Regions from separate parts of the Massilia sp. PWRC2 genome, predicted to be linked through region 1. Evidence: predicted binding sites of a transcription regulator. Region 1 holds the regulator's gene; each other region holds the start of a gene.
The links. Region 1 encodes FNR, which switches genes on or off when oxygen is low (the NO sensors DNR and NnrR bind a similar motif). Its sites were predicted from a motif close to TTGATNNNNATCAA; they were not measured.

Region 1 (4,664 bases):
GTCACCGGTGTCTTTCATGCTCATTGCGAGTTTCTGGCGCGGCCGTCAAGCCGCCCCTGGTTGGCCAGCCTGTCGGGCCTGTCGGGCTTATCGGGCTTATCGCGCTTTCTCGGCTGGCCTGACGGGGGCGCGCTGATGGCCGCCCTGCGTGGCAAGGTCTTGCTGCTCGACAGCCAGGCACGGCACCGGCGCCTGACCAGCGCCATGCTCACCGAGCTGGGCCTCGAGGTGTCGAATACCAACGACGCTGCCAGTGCGGTGGCGCTGGCCTTGACTGGCCACTTCGAGCTGCTGCTGATCGACTTGACCATCCCCTTTTTGGACGGTATCGACGCCAGCGCGACACTGCGCGCGGCCGGCTACGCGCGGCCCATCGTGGCGCTGACGGCGGCCCTGGTGGCGGCCGAGCAGCGCCACTATCTGGCGCGCGGATTTAGCCACTGCCTGATCAAACCGCTCGACAGTGGCGCGCTGGCGAGCCAGTTGGGCAGCCTGCTGGCGCCGGGCGGCGTCGCCAGTGCGACTGCCGGCGCGCCGCCGGTGCTGCTCGACATGGCGGTGCTGTGCGCGCTGTTTGCCGCCCGGCTGCCGGTGCAGGTCCAGCAGATGCAGGCGCTGGCGGCCCGCCACGAATGGCGCGCGGTGTCGAGAATTGCCCATTTTGTCAAAGGGGCGGGGGCCTCGTTTGACCACGGCGCCGAAGGCGAGCTGGCGGCCCGCCTCGATGCCGCCATCAGCAAGGGCGAACACGCGCTGGCGCAGGCCGCGCTGAACCGGCTGGCCGAGCGCATTGGCCTGGCCCCTTGAGACGGCCGTCGCCCCTTTGTATTTGATGTAAGTCAAGGATTTTAGCGCGCCCGCTTTTTACACTGACGCTTATCAAGGACACCGTTCAGTTTCGAGCAGTCCACATTCCGAAAAGCGCGCATGTCCCACCTCACCCTTTCAGCCGAGCAGGCGCCAGTCCGTTTCGATGCCGACCTGTTGCGCAACTTGCGCCGTGCCGGACCGCGCTACACGTCTTACCCCACGGCCGACCGTTTCAGCTCGCAATTTGGCTACCGCGATTATCTGGCGGCGGTGGCGGCGCGGCGTACGCGTGGCGCCGGCAAGCCGCTGTCGCTCTATCTGCACATCCCGTTTTGCGCATCGGTCTGCTACTACTGCGCCTGCAACAAGATCGTCACCCGCCGCACCGAAAAGGCAGCCCATTACCTCGCTTACCTGAAACGCGAGATCGCCATGCAGGCCGCGCTGTTTTCCGGCATGAACGAGGTGCGCCAGCTGCACCTGGGCGGCGGCACCCCCACTTACCTGAGCGACGCCCAGATCGACGAGCTGATGGCGCACCTGCACCGCCACTTCACCTTCGCCAGCGACGCCGCCGGTGAGTATGGCATCGAAGTCGATCCGCGCAGCGTGACGCCCGAGCGCATCGGCCGCCTGCGCCAGCAGGGTTTCAACCGCATCAGCCTGGGTGTGCAGGATTACGACGAAGCGGTACAGCGCGCCGTCAACCGCGTGCAGCCGCAGGCGCAGACCCAGGCCATTCTCGACGCCGCCCGCCAGCACGGCTTCCGCTCGGTGAACATCGATCTGATCTACGGCCTGCCCGAACAGAATGCGGCGACCATGGCGCACACGCTCGAGCGGGTGATCACGGCATCGCCCGACCGCATCGCCCTGTATCACTACGCCCATCTGCCGCACCTGTTCAAGCCGCAGCGCCGCATCGATACGGCGCGCCTGCCAGACGCCGACACCAGGCTCGCCATGCTGGGCCTGGCGATCGACCGGCTGGGCGCAGCCGGCTATGTATACATCGGCATGGACCATTTCGCCCGTCCCGACGACGAGCTGGCGGTGGCCCAGCGGCAGGGCCGCCTGCACCGCAATTTTCAGGGCTATTCGACGCACGCCGATGCCGATATCGTCGCCTGCGGGGTGTCGGCCATCGGTGCGGTGGGCATGAGCTACAGCCAGAATGTGAAGACGCTCGAGGCCTATTACGAACGGCTCGACCGCAACGAGCTGCCGATCGAGCGCGGCATCACCCTCTCGATGGACGACGCCCTGCGCCGCTCCATCATCGGGATGCTGATGTGCCAGTTCGAGCTGTCGATCGAGGCAGTCGAACAAGCCTTTCCGATCACCTTCGGCGATTATTTTGCCAGCGAGCTGGCACAGCTGCACCTGCTGCAGCAAGATGGTCTGGTCAGCGTCGGCCCCGAGTGGCTCAGCGTCAGTCCGAAGGGACGGCTGGTGATCCGCAATATCTGCATGGTGTTCGATCGTTATTTGGTATTACCGGGATCACCGGCAGCTCCGGCGGCGACGCTGGTGCCGCGCTTTTCCAGCACCGTCTAGCCGGTATCGACGCCGCCGCGCTGCGGTCTTTTCTGCCGCCGGTGCTGGCGCCATTGCTGGCCATGCTGCTGATCGGGCTGACCGTCAGCGTGCACTGTGCCGGCATGTGCGGCGGCATCGTCGGCGCTTTTTCGATGGCGCCCGGGCGGCCGCTTGGCGTGCCGCTCAAGCGCGCAGCGGCGGCGACAACGGCCTGCGTTTGATGGGCGCCGTTGCCGGCGCTGACACCGCGCACCTGCGGCGCGCTCAGGCCAGCGGACTGCAAGCCGTGGTGCCGGCCGCCATCGCCTTCAGGCGCGCCGGGTCGAGCAGGGTGATGCCGCGCTTGTCGACCGCCAGCAGGCCCAACTTTTTAAAACGGGCCAGCAGGCGGCTGATGCTCTCGATGGTCAAGCCCAAGTAGTTGCCGATGTCTTCACGCGACATACGCAGATCAAACTCGGTGGACGAATAACCGCGCGCCGCATAGCGCGTGGCCAGGTTGACCAGGAAAACCGAAAACCGCTGTTCGGCCCGCATGTTGCCCAGTAAAAGCATGACATTTTGTTCGCGCGTGATTTCCTGGCTCATGATGCGGTGGAAGTGGCGCAGCAGATTGGGTACTTCGCCAAACAGGCTTTCGAGCGCGGGGAAGGGGATTTCGCACACTTCGCAATCGTCGAGCGCGACGGCGTCGCACTGGTAGCGCTCTTCGCTGATGGCGTCCATGCCCAGCAGTTCACCAGCCATTTGAAAGCCGGTGATCTGTTCGTCGCCGCTGACGTCCACGTAGCAGGTTTTGAAGTGGCCGAAGCGGATCGCATACAGATGGCGAAACGGCTCGCCGCGCTGGTACAGGCGTTCGTCGCGCGCCACCCGGCGGCGGCGGCCGATGACCTGGTCGAGGCGTTCGATGTCGTCGTCGTCCAGGCCCATTGGCAAGCACAACTGGTGCATGCTGCAGCCGGCGCATCCCGCCTTGATGGCGTGGACAGTGACGGCGGCGGCGGAAAGCGGAAGGCGCATGGCGGCTCTTTACAAGAAAATCGTACTGTAGGGCGGTATGAAAGGGATGCACGCCCGGCGGGCATTCATGTACGCAGCAGGGCAACGCGGCAGGACAGCACTGCAGCACAGAATGGCAGCACAGAACAGCAGCACAGGCCGGCGCCGGCTCTACAAGCGGCTAACAGCATGCGTCTATGATAACGCCGGCCTTGACAGCCGTCGAGTCGCACACGTTTGCGCCGCTGGATCACAGGTTTACTTTTGATGTACATCAAAAACACCGGGGGCGACATCGGCTAATCGCCGTGCATCCCTGTATCCAGGCTAATTGTCGGAAAAACTGACAGCGCTGCTGGCGGCGCTACCCGGCCCCCATGGCGCCGTCGCCGCCCTGGTCCAGTGCCTTGATTATAAAAAGATTGAGCGCCCCGCGCCGCGCATGGCATGAATCCTGCTGCGTGTTTTTGTGCAGGCGACCGGTGCAGCAGGTCCTCGAACGACGCAGGCGCATACCCGCCCATCACCCCACCCATACAAGGAGTACTGGATGACGTCTTCGCTTTTCAATTATTCGTTCAGGGCCGTGGTCGGCCTGCTGTTGGCGGTCAGTGGCCAGGCCTACGCGGGCGTGCTCGCTTACCAGAGCAAGGCGGCATTTCAGGCCGCCATCGCCGGCTGGCAAGCGAGCACCACCGATTTCGAAGCGGTACCAGCGGGCACTGCCTTCAATGCCGGCGGCGGCCCGGCCGGCAGCGGTTTTGGCATGGTGTAGTCGGGCCCCTCCGCCGGCAGCGCGCGGCCGGCGCTCGACGACCAGTTCTGGACCAGCTCCGGCCGCAACTATCTGGGCCTCGACAATAACGCCGCTTCGCTCGAGGCGGGCGATGCCCTGACCTTCAGCTTTAGCGGCGCCGTGCAGGCGTTCGGCCTGTACGTGATCGGCACGCGCGACGTCGATGGCGGCGACATCGCGCTCAGCAGTGGTGCGTTCCGCGTCAGCAACCGCGCTGTGGCCGATGTCAGCGATGGTGCTGGCAGTTACGCCTTCTTCCTCGGCTTCATGACCGACGATGGCAGCGCGCTCGACCCCGTCAGCCTGCTCGTTCTGAGCGGGGGCGACCAGCGCCTGCTCGACATCGACATCGATGACGTCATCCTGGCGCGTGCCGGTGGCACTGGCGATGTGCCGGAACCGGCCAGCGTGCCGCTGATGCTGGCGGCGGCGCTGGCATTCGGCGCAGCAGGGAAACGGCGCGCGCTGCGCTGTGACCGGCGCGCAAGACCAATCACCAGGCTGTACTACCAAAGGG
Region 2 (4,664 bases), on a different contig from region 1:
GACAATTCGTGCGACATGATCCGCGCGCTTCGCTGTGACGGCAGCGTCGCGCTAGCGCTCACCGCAGCATAATTAATTGCGCTCGGCACGGCAAAAAATGCCGGCCGTGCCGGCGCACCACCAAGGAATACACCATGTATCAACGCATCCTCCTGCCCACTGATGGCTCACCCCTGTCCGACCTGGTAATACCGCTGGCGATTGATCTGGCGCGCCAGTGGCACAGCGAACTTGTCGCCGTCGCCGTCGCCCAGCCGGCGCTGGTGATGCCACCGTCGGAGGCAGCCCTGACCATCGATGTGGTGGGCGAAACACGCCTGGCGGTCGATGCCGCCCGTGTCCATGCGGAGCGCGTGTGCGCCGCGGCCACAGCGGCTGGCGTGCCATGCAGGGCCATCACGGTGCTATCACACTCGGTGCACACAGCGTTGACCGACACTGCGCGCACGCAGCAATGCGACGTGGTCGTCATGGCCTCGCACGGCCGACACGGCCTGAGCCGCCTGCTGGCAGGCAGTCAAACGCAAAAAATGGTGGCAGAATCAACGATCCCCGTATTGGTGCTGCACCCAGGAGTGCCATCAGCCGCCGACGAACAACCGTAAGGGGGCGAGAACAGCCGCTACAGCGTCCGCATTCGCCTTGCCGTTGCCCCCCGTAAAGTCGACTTGCAGCGATCACAGTCAGCGGTGGCAGCAGCGCGACTGACTGTGGAGCAAGCAACTAAGGCAGTAAGTAGGCCAGCAACCAAGCCAGCAAGCAAGCCAGCAACAAGAACAGCAGCGAAGCGAGCAACCGAGCTAGCAGCTGAGCGAACAACTGCGCCAACAACTGCGCCAACAACTGCGCTGGCAACTGAACTAGCGACTGAACGATCAACTAAGCCAACAGCGACGCCAGCTGCGGCGCCGGACTAGCCGGATCGACTCTCACGCTGCACCAGCGCAGCGCACGCAATGCAGGTGGCCGCTGCAGGCACGGCCCGCAGGCGTCCCAGAGGGATTTGCACGCCACAATGGGTGCACAGGCCACCGACGCCAAATTCAATCCGCTTGAGCGCGTCGTCAATCGCGCGCAGCTCTTCGAGTTCGTGTTGCAGCATGGCGATCTCATCTTGGGTCAAGGCGTCGTTAAAGGCGGCATTGACGTCGCCGAAGGCGGCACTGAGGGCTCCCGGCGGCGCACGCTGAACACTGCCAGCACAGTGCATCTGCCCGCCACCCTGCGCCCGCCTCTCGCGCACCGCTTCGAGCAGCGCGATACGCATGCCACGCAAGCGCTCTTCGATTTCAGTGAGATCAGCCGATGTCAGCTTACGCATGCCGGTGCTTGCTCCCATTAAAGCCGCACCGAACACCGCGCTGTAGATGACATCGCAGGCAGCCCTGCTGCGGCAAAGGCGCCCTCATTGGATGGTCAGCGATTTGGTGCTGCCAGCCGATTTTTTGGGCAGGGTCAGCTCGAGCACGCCGTCATTCAATTGCGCCTGCGCCTGGCTATCGTCGACCGCCTGCGGTAGCGTGAAACTGCGATAGTATTGCCCCACCGAACGTTCGGCGCACAGCAGGTTGGCGCTGGCCTGCTCGGTGCGGCTTTCCGTCTGCGCGGAAATGGATACCTGGTTGCCATTGATGTTGACCTTGATGTCATCCTTCTTGACGCCAGGCAGGTCAGCCGTGACCTTGTACGACTGTTCCGATTCAGTCACGTCCATGCGGATCAGCGGGGTGAGTTCGGCCCCGCTGAACAGCGCGGGCATGCGCATGGAAGTAAAAAAGTCATCGATATTGCGAAAAGGGTCGGCGCTGAGCATGCGTGCAATGGGATCGAAGCGCGTCAATGATTGAGAGTGGGCCATGGTGAGTCTCCATCGGTGAGTGCAGAAACATTGGGCGCAGGCCAGGATCATCGAAGACGGCCGGTCTGCTTGTATATATCCTACCCGCCCTGAATCACCGCACGGTATGCGCTAGATCAAGTGTGCGCCAGGACGGCGGCAAGCGGCGCGATGGCTGTGTTGAGGCCGCTTGAAAGGAAGGCTGGCGACTTTTGATCTGCCTCAAAAATGCCAAAACTAGCACCGCCCAGCGCCAGCTAGCGCTGGACCGCGCGCGCGCGCCGCCGTACGCTGGTGCTACCCAATCCACAGCGAGCCGAAAAATGTCCTATAAGACCATCGTCGTCCATGTCGATTCCTCGCGCCACGCCGAGGCGCGCATGCGCCATGCAGCGCAGCTGGCAGTGCAGTTCGACAGCCACCTGATCGGCAGCGCTTTTTCTGGCGTGTCGCGCTATGCGGGCCGCGAAGTGACGCTCGAGCTGGCCATGCTGGCGCCGTCTGAAGCGAGTGCCATTGCCCAACGCAACGAAGCAGCGCTGGCGCGCTTCGAGGCCATCGCCGCCAGCGCAGGTGTCGCCAGCGTCGAGCGCCGCCTGATGGAAGACGATCCGGCCGGCGGCCTGGCCTTGCAGGCACGCTATGCCGATCTGATGGTATTGAGCCAGACCGACCTCGACGAACCAGCCTCCAGCCACCTGGTCGGCGCGCTGCCAGAACAGGTCGTGCTCGATGGCGGCCGCCCCGTGCTAATCCTGCCCTACGCCGCCAGTTTTCCCACCGTTGGCAGCAAGATCTTGCTGGCGTGGGACGGCGGCCTCGAGGCAACCCATGCGGTGTTCAACGCCCTGCCCCTGTTGCGCCGCGCCGCCCTGATTTCGGTGGTGGTGTTTAACCCGGCGCCCGCCGCCGGCCACGAACCCGGTGCCGACCTGGCCTTGTACCTGGCGCGCCATGGCGTGCGCTGTACCGTGCGCGCCAGCACCACGCCAATCCGCGCTGGCGAGCAACTGCTATCCGCGGCCGCCGATCTGCAAGCCGATCTCATCGTCATGGGCGCCTACGGCCACTCGCGCTTCCGCGAAATCATGCTCGGTGGCGTCACCGAGACGATTCTGGAAAGTATGACGGCACCGGTGCTGATGTCCCATTAGTACGGCAGCACAGGGCCGGGAGTGTCGGTGTATGCCAATGCAGGCAGGTGGCGCTGTCGCCAGTGGCAGCTGCAATAACGCCATGCCATCTTCAGCACGCCAGCATCAAGCCGCGCGAGCGGGCCAGCGTCTGCATCGCATCGTTGGCGACGGAGGTACTGCGGGTCTGCAGCTGCCGGCCCGGCTGTTGGCACTAGCCGCGCAACAATCCACGGGCTGACTGCTCGACGGCTGGGGGGCCAGCCAATATATTGATCGGCGCTCGACCGGCGCTGTAAAACCGGGTGAGGCACATCAAAATTGCCAACGCTTGGCATCCCGTTTGAGCAAGACGCCCGGACAAAAACGATGATCGCTGCGCGCATTTACATGGCCAATTTGATCTACCTCAAAATGGGCATAAACCCCTTTGCACCGGCGCGCCATCGTCTCGACGCCACTGACCTGCCTCGCTATGATGGAGGCTTCGCCCATTGACGGTGCCCGTGTCCGGTCATGTCCACAAACTCGCACCACGCGGTTCAGGCTCCTTCAGCCTTGCCAGTCTCCCCTGCCGTCGATGCCGACGCCATGCAAGCCCTGGCCGCCTCAGTTTTCTATTACAGCCGCGACGGCATCATGATTACCAGCCTCGACGGTAACATTCTGGCGGTCAACGACGCCTTCAGCGCCATCACCGGTTATCGCGCGGATGAAGTGCTAGGCCACAATCCGCGCCTGCTCAAGTCGGGACGCCAGGGGCCGGCGTTTTATCGCGCCATGTGGGATGCCATCATGCGCGACGGTCACTGGCAGGGCGAGGCATGGAACCGCCGCAAGGATGGTAGCGATTACGCTGAGCGGATCAGCATCAGTACCGTCCCCGATGCTGCGGGCCAGCCCCATCACTACGTCGCCGTATTCGCCGACATCACCACTGCCAGTCAACAGCGCCAGCTGCTGGAACAGCGCAGCAATTTTGACGCACTCACGGGTTTGCCCAACCGCCTGCTGTTGCACGAGCGCCTGAGCCGCGCCATCGCCCGCGCCCGGGCCGACGGCGGCCAAGTAGCGGCGGCATTCATCGATCTGGACGGCTTTAAGGCCATCAACGACGAACTCGGCCACGCGGCCGGCGACCAGTTGCTGGCCATCATCGCGCAGCGACTGCAAAAGGCGCTGCGCATGTCGGACACCCTGGCACGCTTCGGCGGCGATGAATTTGTCGCCGTGCTGCCCGCGCTGCAAGATGAATTGCTGCTAGCCTCGCTGATTGGCCGCCTGATCGACGCCGCCCACCAGCCAGTGGCGCTGGCGCAGCGCCAGGTACAGTTATCGGCCAGCGTGGGCGTGGCCGTTTTCCCGCGCGACGGCGATTCCCCAGAACAATTGCTCAGCAAGGCAGACCAGGCCATGTACGCGGCCAAACGCAGCGGGCGCAACTGCGCGCGCAACAGCGCGCCGCTGGCGCCGGAGCGCCCCGCGTAAGCCCCGCGCCGCTCTTACACCACCGCAGCGGCACCGCGCGTAAACCACCGCAGGGACGCCGCTCCTTAGCCACCGCAGGTGGCGCCGCACCTGAGCCGCAGCAGGGGCGCCGCTCCATCGCCACCCCAGCGGTTCCGCTCCTGGGCCACCGCAGCGGCGCCCGTCTTCTGCCGCTGCGGGGCGCACCGGCACCGGCGCCGGCACCG
Region 3 (4,664 bases), on a different contig from region 1:
TCTTGATAACGTGTTCAGTCGTCGCCGGCGCCTGCCCGTCGGCGGGCGCCGCGCACGCCTTGCAGGTGTCGCAACCGCTGCCGCAGCCGGCCGAGGTATCCAACCAGCCCGCCACTGTCGACGGCGCCGTGCCCTGCCGGCGCAGCGCGTACACCAGTTTCTGGCGCAGGGCAGCCGGCAGGTATTTGCGCAGCACGTAGAGAGCGGCGACGATCACGATCAACGCGACGATCAGGTTTTGCATCAGGCCAGCCACAGCGCCACCCGGTAGGTAATAAACGAAGCGATGTAGGCCAGCGCGAACATGTAGGCGGCCATGATCAGCGGCCAGCGCATGCCGCCCGTTTCCCGCCGCACCACCGACAGCGTCGACAGGCACTGCGGCGCAAACACATACCAGGCCAGCAGCGACAGCGCGGTGGCCATGGTCCACGATTGCGCGATGATGGGGGTGAGCGAGCCGGCCAGCGCTTCGCCGCTTTGCGACAGCGCATAGACGGTGCCGAGCGCGCCGACCGCCACTTCGCGCGCCGCCATGCCCGGCACCAGGGCGATGCAAATCTGCCAGCCAAAGCCGATCGGCGCAAATACCACCGCCATGGCGCGGCCGATCATGCCGGCGATGCTGTAGTAGATAGGCGGGTGAACGGCCCCTTCGGGTGCGCCGGGAAAGCTCGACAGGAACCACACCAGGACCATCAGGGTGAGGATGATGGTGCCGACCCGCGTGAGAAAAATGCGCGCCCGTTCCCACAGCCCCAGGGCCAGATTCTGCAGGTGCGGCCAGTGATAGCTGGGCAGCTCGAGCATCAATGGCTGTTCGCCGCTGGCGCCCATGGTGCGCTTGAAAAAATAGGCGACCGCCATGGCGCTGGCAATGCCGGCAAAGTACAGGGCGAACAGCACCAGTCCCTGCAGGCTGATGCCGCCCCAGACGTCGCGCGCCGGAATGAAGGCGGCGATGATGAGGGCGTACACCGGCAGGCGCGCCGAGCAGGTCATCAGGGGCGCGATCATGATGGTCACCAGGCGGTCGCGCGGATTCTGGATGGTGCGCGCGGCCATGATGCCGGGGATGGCGCAGGCAAAGCTCGACAGCAGGGGAATGAAGGCGCGCCCCGACAGGCCGACGCCACCCATCAGGCGGTCGAGCAGGAAGGCGGCGCGCGGCAGGTAGCCGCAGTCTTCCAGCGCCAAAATAAAAAAGAACAGGATCAAAATCTGCGGCAAAAATACCAGCACGCTGCCGACGCCGCCGAGGATGCCCTCGACCAGCAGGCTGCGCAACAAGCCTTCGCCCATGTGGGCCGAGAGCAGCTGGCCGACCTGGTCAACCCCGCTCTTGATCCATTCCATCGGTGGCGCCGCCCAGCTGAACACCGCCTGGAACACCAGGAACATCAGGGCGGCCAGCAGCAGCGGGCCGACCACCGGGTGCAGCACCACCTGGTCGATTTTTTCGGTCAGGTTGCCAGTGTCGTTGACGCTGCTGACGCAGACGTCGAGAATGCGGCGCACTTCGCGCTGGGTCGCTTCGACCGAGACGGCATCGATGGCCGAGAGCGGGTTGGCGCTGCGCTTGGGAGAATCGGGCATCAGGTCGAGGGCGCGCAGCAGCGACTTTTCGCCGCCGCTTTGCACGGCCACCGTTTCCACCACCGGCATGCCCAGTTCGACGGCCAGGCGCGCCGCATCGATGACAATGCCGCGCTTGTGGGCGACATCGACCATGTTCAGCGCCAGCACCATCGGCAGCCCGAGGCGCTGCACTTCCAGCACCAGGCGCAGGTTCAGGCGCAAGGTGGTGGCGTTGACCACGCAGACGATGGCGTCGGGCGCCTGTTCGCCCGCGCGCAGGCCGGCGACGACATCGCGGGTGATCGCTTCATCGGGGGTATGGGCCGACAGGCTGTAAGCGCCCGGCAAATCGAGCACGCGGTAGGCGCGCCCCGACAGCGAAGTAAAACTGCCTTCCTTGCGTTCGATGGTGACGCCGGCGTAGTTGGCCACTTTCTGGCGGGCGCCGGTGAGGCGGTTGAACAGCGCCGTCTTGCCGCAATTCGGATTGCCCAGCAGGGCGATCAGCGGTGTGCGCAGGTCGGCCTGGACGCGCCTGTCTTGTTCTGCTGCGACCATGACCGCCTTATTCCGGCTTGATCGACACCAGCGCCGCTTCGAAGCGGCGCAGGGCGAACGTCGATTCGCCAACCTTGATGGCCAGCGGCCCGCCCTGCACGCCCCGGCGCAGCATACGGATGCGTTCGCCAGGCACGAAGCCCAGCTCCATCAGCCGGCGCGCGACATCGGCGCCGCCCTGGGCGCCGGGCGCCAGGTGGATGACGGTACCACCCTTGCCTGCAGGGAGGGTATCGAGCGTGGTCAACTGCGAGACGAGTGTCATGGTGGGCTTAGTTGGTGAGGCCGCTTGTTGTATATAAAGGTGATGCAGCGTTGAAACAAACAGCAGGTGCGCAGCGCGGCAGCGATCTGGCACGGGAGACGTTTCCGCTCATAAGCACCATCATAAACCTAAATGCGAATAATTTCCATTTGCGTTCTTTTCTGCCTGCTGAGAAGGTGGGGTCGATACGACAAAACACCAGCCCTGGCGCGGCCCGATGATGCATTGCACAATCTGCTTGCAAAAGGCGATAATTAAGATGAGAATCTTCATTTAAATGGTAATGATTCGCATTTTGGTGCGCGCAAGTGCGTTCTGCCAGTGTGCCCTCCCCTCAAAAAAGGTTTCAGCATGATCGTTTGTGTTTGCAACAACATCTCCGACCGCGAAATTCGCCAGGCTGTCGAGCTGGGCATCACCTCGATGGATGAACTGCGCCGCGACCTCGGCGTGGCCACCTGCTGCGGCCAGTGCGCCGGCTATGCCGCCGATGTCCTGCGCAGTGCGCGCGGGGCGCCGGTCGACACCTTGATGGGCGTGACCGAGCTGCGCTTTCACGCCCGGCAGGCAGACTGCTTGTGAGCAGCACCGCCACCTTCGTCCGCCGCCCCGCCGCCAGCGCCGCTGACAAGCATGGCCGCAAGGCCGCCGTGCTCAAATGGCTGCGCAAGACCCACGGCTGGATCGGCCTGTGGGGCGCCGCCCTGGGTTTGCTGTTTGGCACCTCAGGAATCCTGCTCAACCACCGCGCGCTGCTAAAAATTCCCGCCGCGCAGAGCGAAGAATCGACCGTCCAGCTGCCCCTGCCGGTGCCCGCCCCGCGCGATGCCGAGGCGATGGCACAGTGGCTCAAGCAATCGCTGTCGATTGCCGCGCCGGCGACCAAGGTCAAGCAGGACAAGGCCAAAGCGGTGGCCTGGGGCGACGCCGCCGTCACCCAGCCGGCGCGCTGGAGCGCGTCGTTTACCACGCCGGCCAGCAGTGTGCAGGCCGAGTACTGGGTCGGCAACAGTTTTGTCAGCGTCAAGCGCAGCGACACCAATGCGTTCGGCGTGATCAGCAATTTACACAAGGGCACTGGCATGGGAGTGGCGTGGATCCTGCTGGTCGACACCCTGGCCGGCTCCATCATTTTGCTGTCGATCACAGGCGTGCTGCTGTGGACGCTGATGAACAAAAAACGCCTGGTCGGCGCCGCCATCGGCACCGTCTCGCTGCTGGCCTTGCTGGGGATCGCGGCGGCCTCGCTGTAGCTGCCGGTAACTACGCGCCACAGCGGCGCGTGCTTTGCTATGATTGCCCTACCGTGACTTTCGAAAGCCTGCCATGAAGGGTGATCCGACCATCCTGCGCCTGCTCAACGCGCAGCTGACCAATGAACTGACCGCCGTCAACCAGTACTTTTTGCATGCGCGCATGTACCGGCATTGGGGTTTCGACAAGCTAGGCAAGAAAGAATACGAGGAATCGATCGGCGAAATGAAGCACGCCGACAAGCTGATCGACCGCATCCTGATGCTCGATGGCTTGCCGAATTTGCAGGCGCTGCACAAACTGCTCATCGGCGAAAACACGGAAGAAATGCTGGCCGCCGACCTCACGCTCGAACGGGGCGCGCAGCTGACCGTCAAAGAAGGCATTTTTGAGTGCGAAAAGGTGGGCGACTATGTGTCGCGCGAACTGTTCTCGCTGATTCTCGAAGACACCGAGGAACACATCGAGTGGCTGGAAACGCAGATCGAGCTCATTGCCAAGGTGGGCCTGCACAATTACCTGCAAAGCCAGATCGGGCAGCACGCGTAACTGCGTGCTGCCGTTCGGCAAACGCAAACTTGGGACAGGCTTGCTTAGCCGAACGGCCCCGTCACAGCCCCTTCCACCGCGCCACCCACTGGTCATAAAACCCCAGATCCTGCGGCACCGCCCCGGTGACAGCGCAGATGGCGCCGGCAAATTCGTTGGCGCGTGCCAGCGTCGTCTCCAGCGGCCAGCCGCGCGCGCGCCCCAGCAGGAAGATGGCAGCGAACGCGTCGCCTGCACCGACGGTGTCGATGACGAACGGCGGCGCCGGATTGTCGCGGTGAACGATGACCTGTGCATCGCCATCAAAATACACGGAACCGCGGTGCCCCAGCGTCAGCAGCAGCCCCGTCAGGGCGAAGCGGTCGATCAGGGCGCGGCAGGCGGCGCGCACTTCCTCGCTACCGAGCGCGGTGCCGGGGGCGATCTCAAAGTACCAGTGGAACAGCGTCTCGAGCTCTTC

Region 2: the regulator FNR is predicted to act here: its motif matches at 2,050-2,063, upstream of ACP7BZ_RS12855 (universal stress protein).
Region 3: the regulator FNR is predicted to act here: its motif matches at 2,426-2,439, upstream of ACP7BZ_RS20460 (FeoA family protein).

Annotation. Positions count from the first base shown of each region.
Region 1 covers NZ_JAFCUW010000004.1:55,576-60,239, forward strand. The annotation lists gene ACP7BZ_RS09730 (Hpt domain-containing response regulator) at 136-807, shown strand; gene hemN (oxygen-independent coproporphyrinogen III oxidase) at 928-2,367, shown strand; gene ACP7BZ_RS09740 (sulfite exporter TauE/SafE family protein) at 2,409-2,570, shown strand; gene fnr (fumarate/nitrate reduction transcriptional regulator Fnr) at 2,614-3,372, opposite strand; gene ACP7BZ_RS09750 (hypothetical protein) at 3,902-4,126, shown strand; gene ACP7BZ_RS09755 (PEP-CTERM sorting domain-containing protein) at 4,268-4,664, shown strand, end outside.
Region 2 covers NZ_JAFCUW010000005.1:353,143-357,806, reverse strand. The annotation lists gene ACP7BZ_RS12870 (universal stress protein) at 135-605, shown strand; gene ACP7BZ_RS12865 (TraR/DksA family transcriptional regulator) at 914-1,321, opposite strand; gene ACP7BZ_RS12860 (Hsp20/alpha crystallin family protein) at 1,406-1,858, opposite strand; gene ACP7BZ_RS12855 (universal stress protein) at 2,161-2,991, shown strand; gene ACP7BZ_RS12850 (diguanylate cyclase domain-containing protein) at 3,529-4,458, shown strand.
Region 3 covers NZ_JAFCUW010000012.1:68,197-72,860, forward strand. The annotation lists gene ACP7BZ_RS20450 (DUF6587 family protein) at 1-244, opposite strand, end outside; gene feoB (ferrous iron transporter B) at 244-2,136, opposite strand; gene ACP7BZ_RS20460 (FeoA family protein) at 2,144-2,401, opposite strand; gene ACP7BZ_RS20465 (hypothetical protein) at 2,522-2,674, opposite strand; gene ACP7BZ_RS20470 ((2Fe-2S)-binding protein) at 2,753-2,983, shown strand; gene ACP7BZ_RS20475 (PepSY-associated TM helix domain-containing protein) at 2,980-3,654, shown strand; gene bfr (bacterioferritin) at 3,728-4,204, shown strand; gene ACP7BZ_RS20485 (PfkB family carbohydrate kinase) at 4,266-4,664, opposite strand, start outside.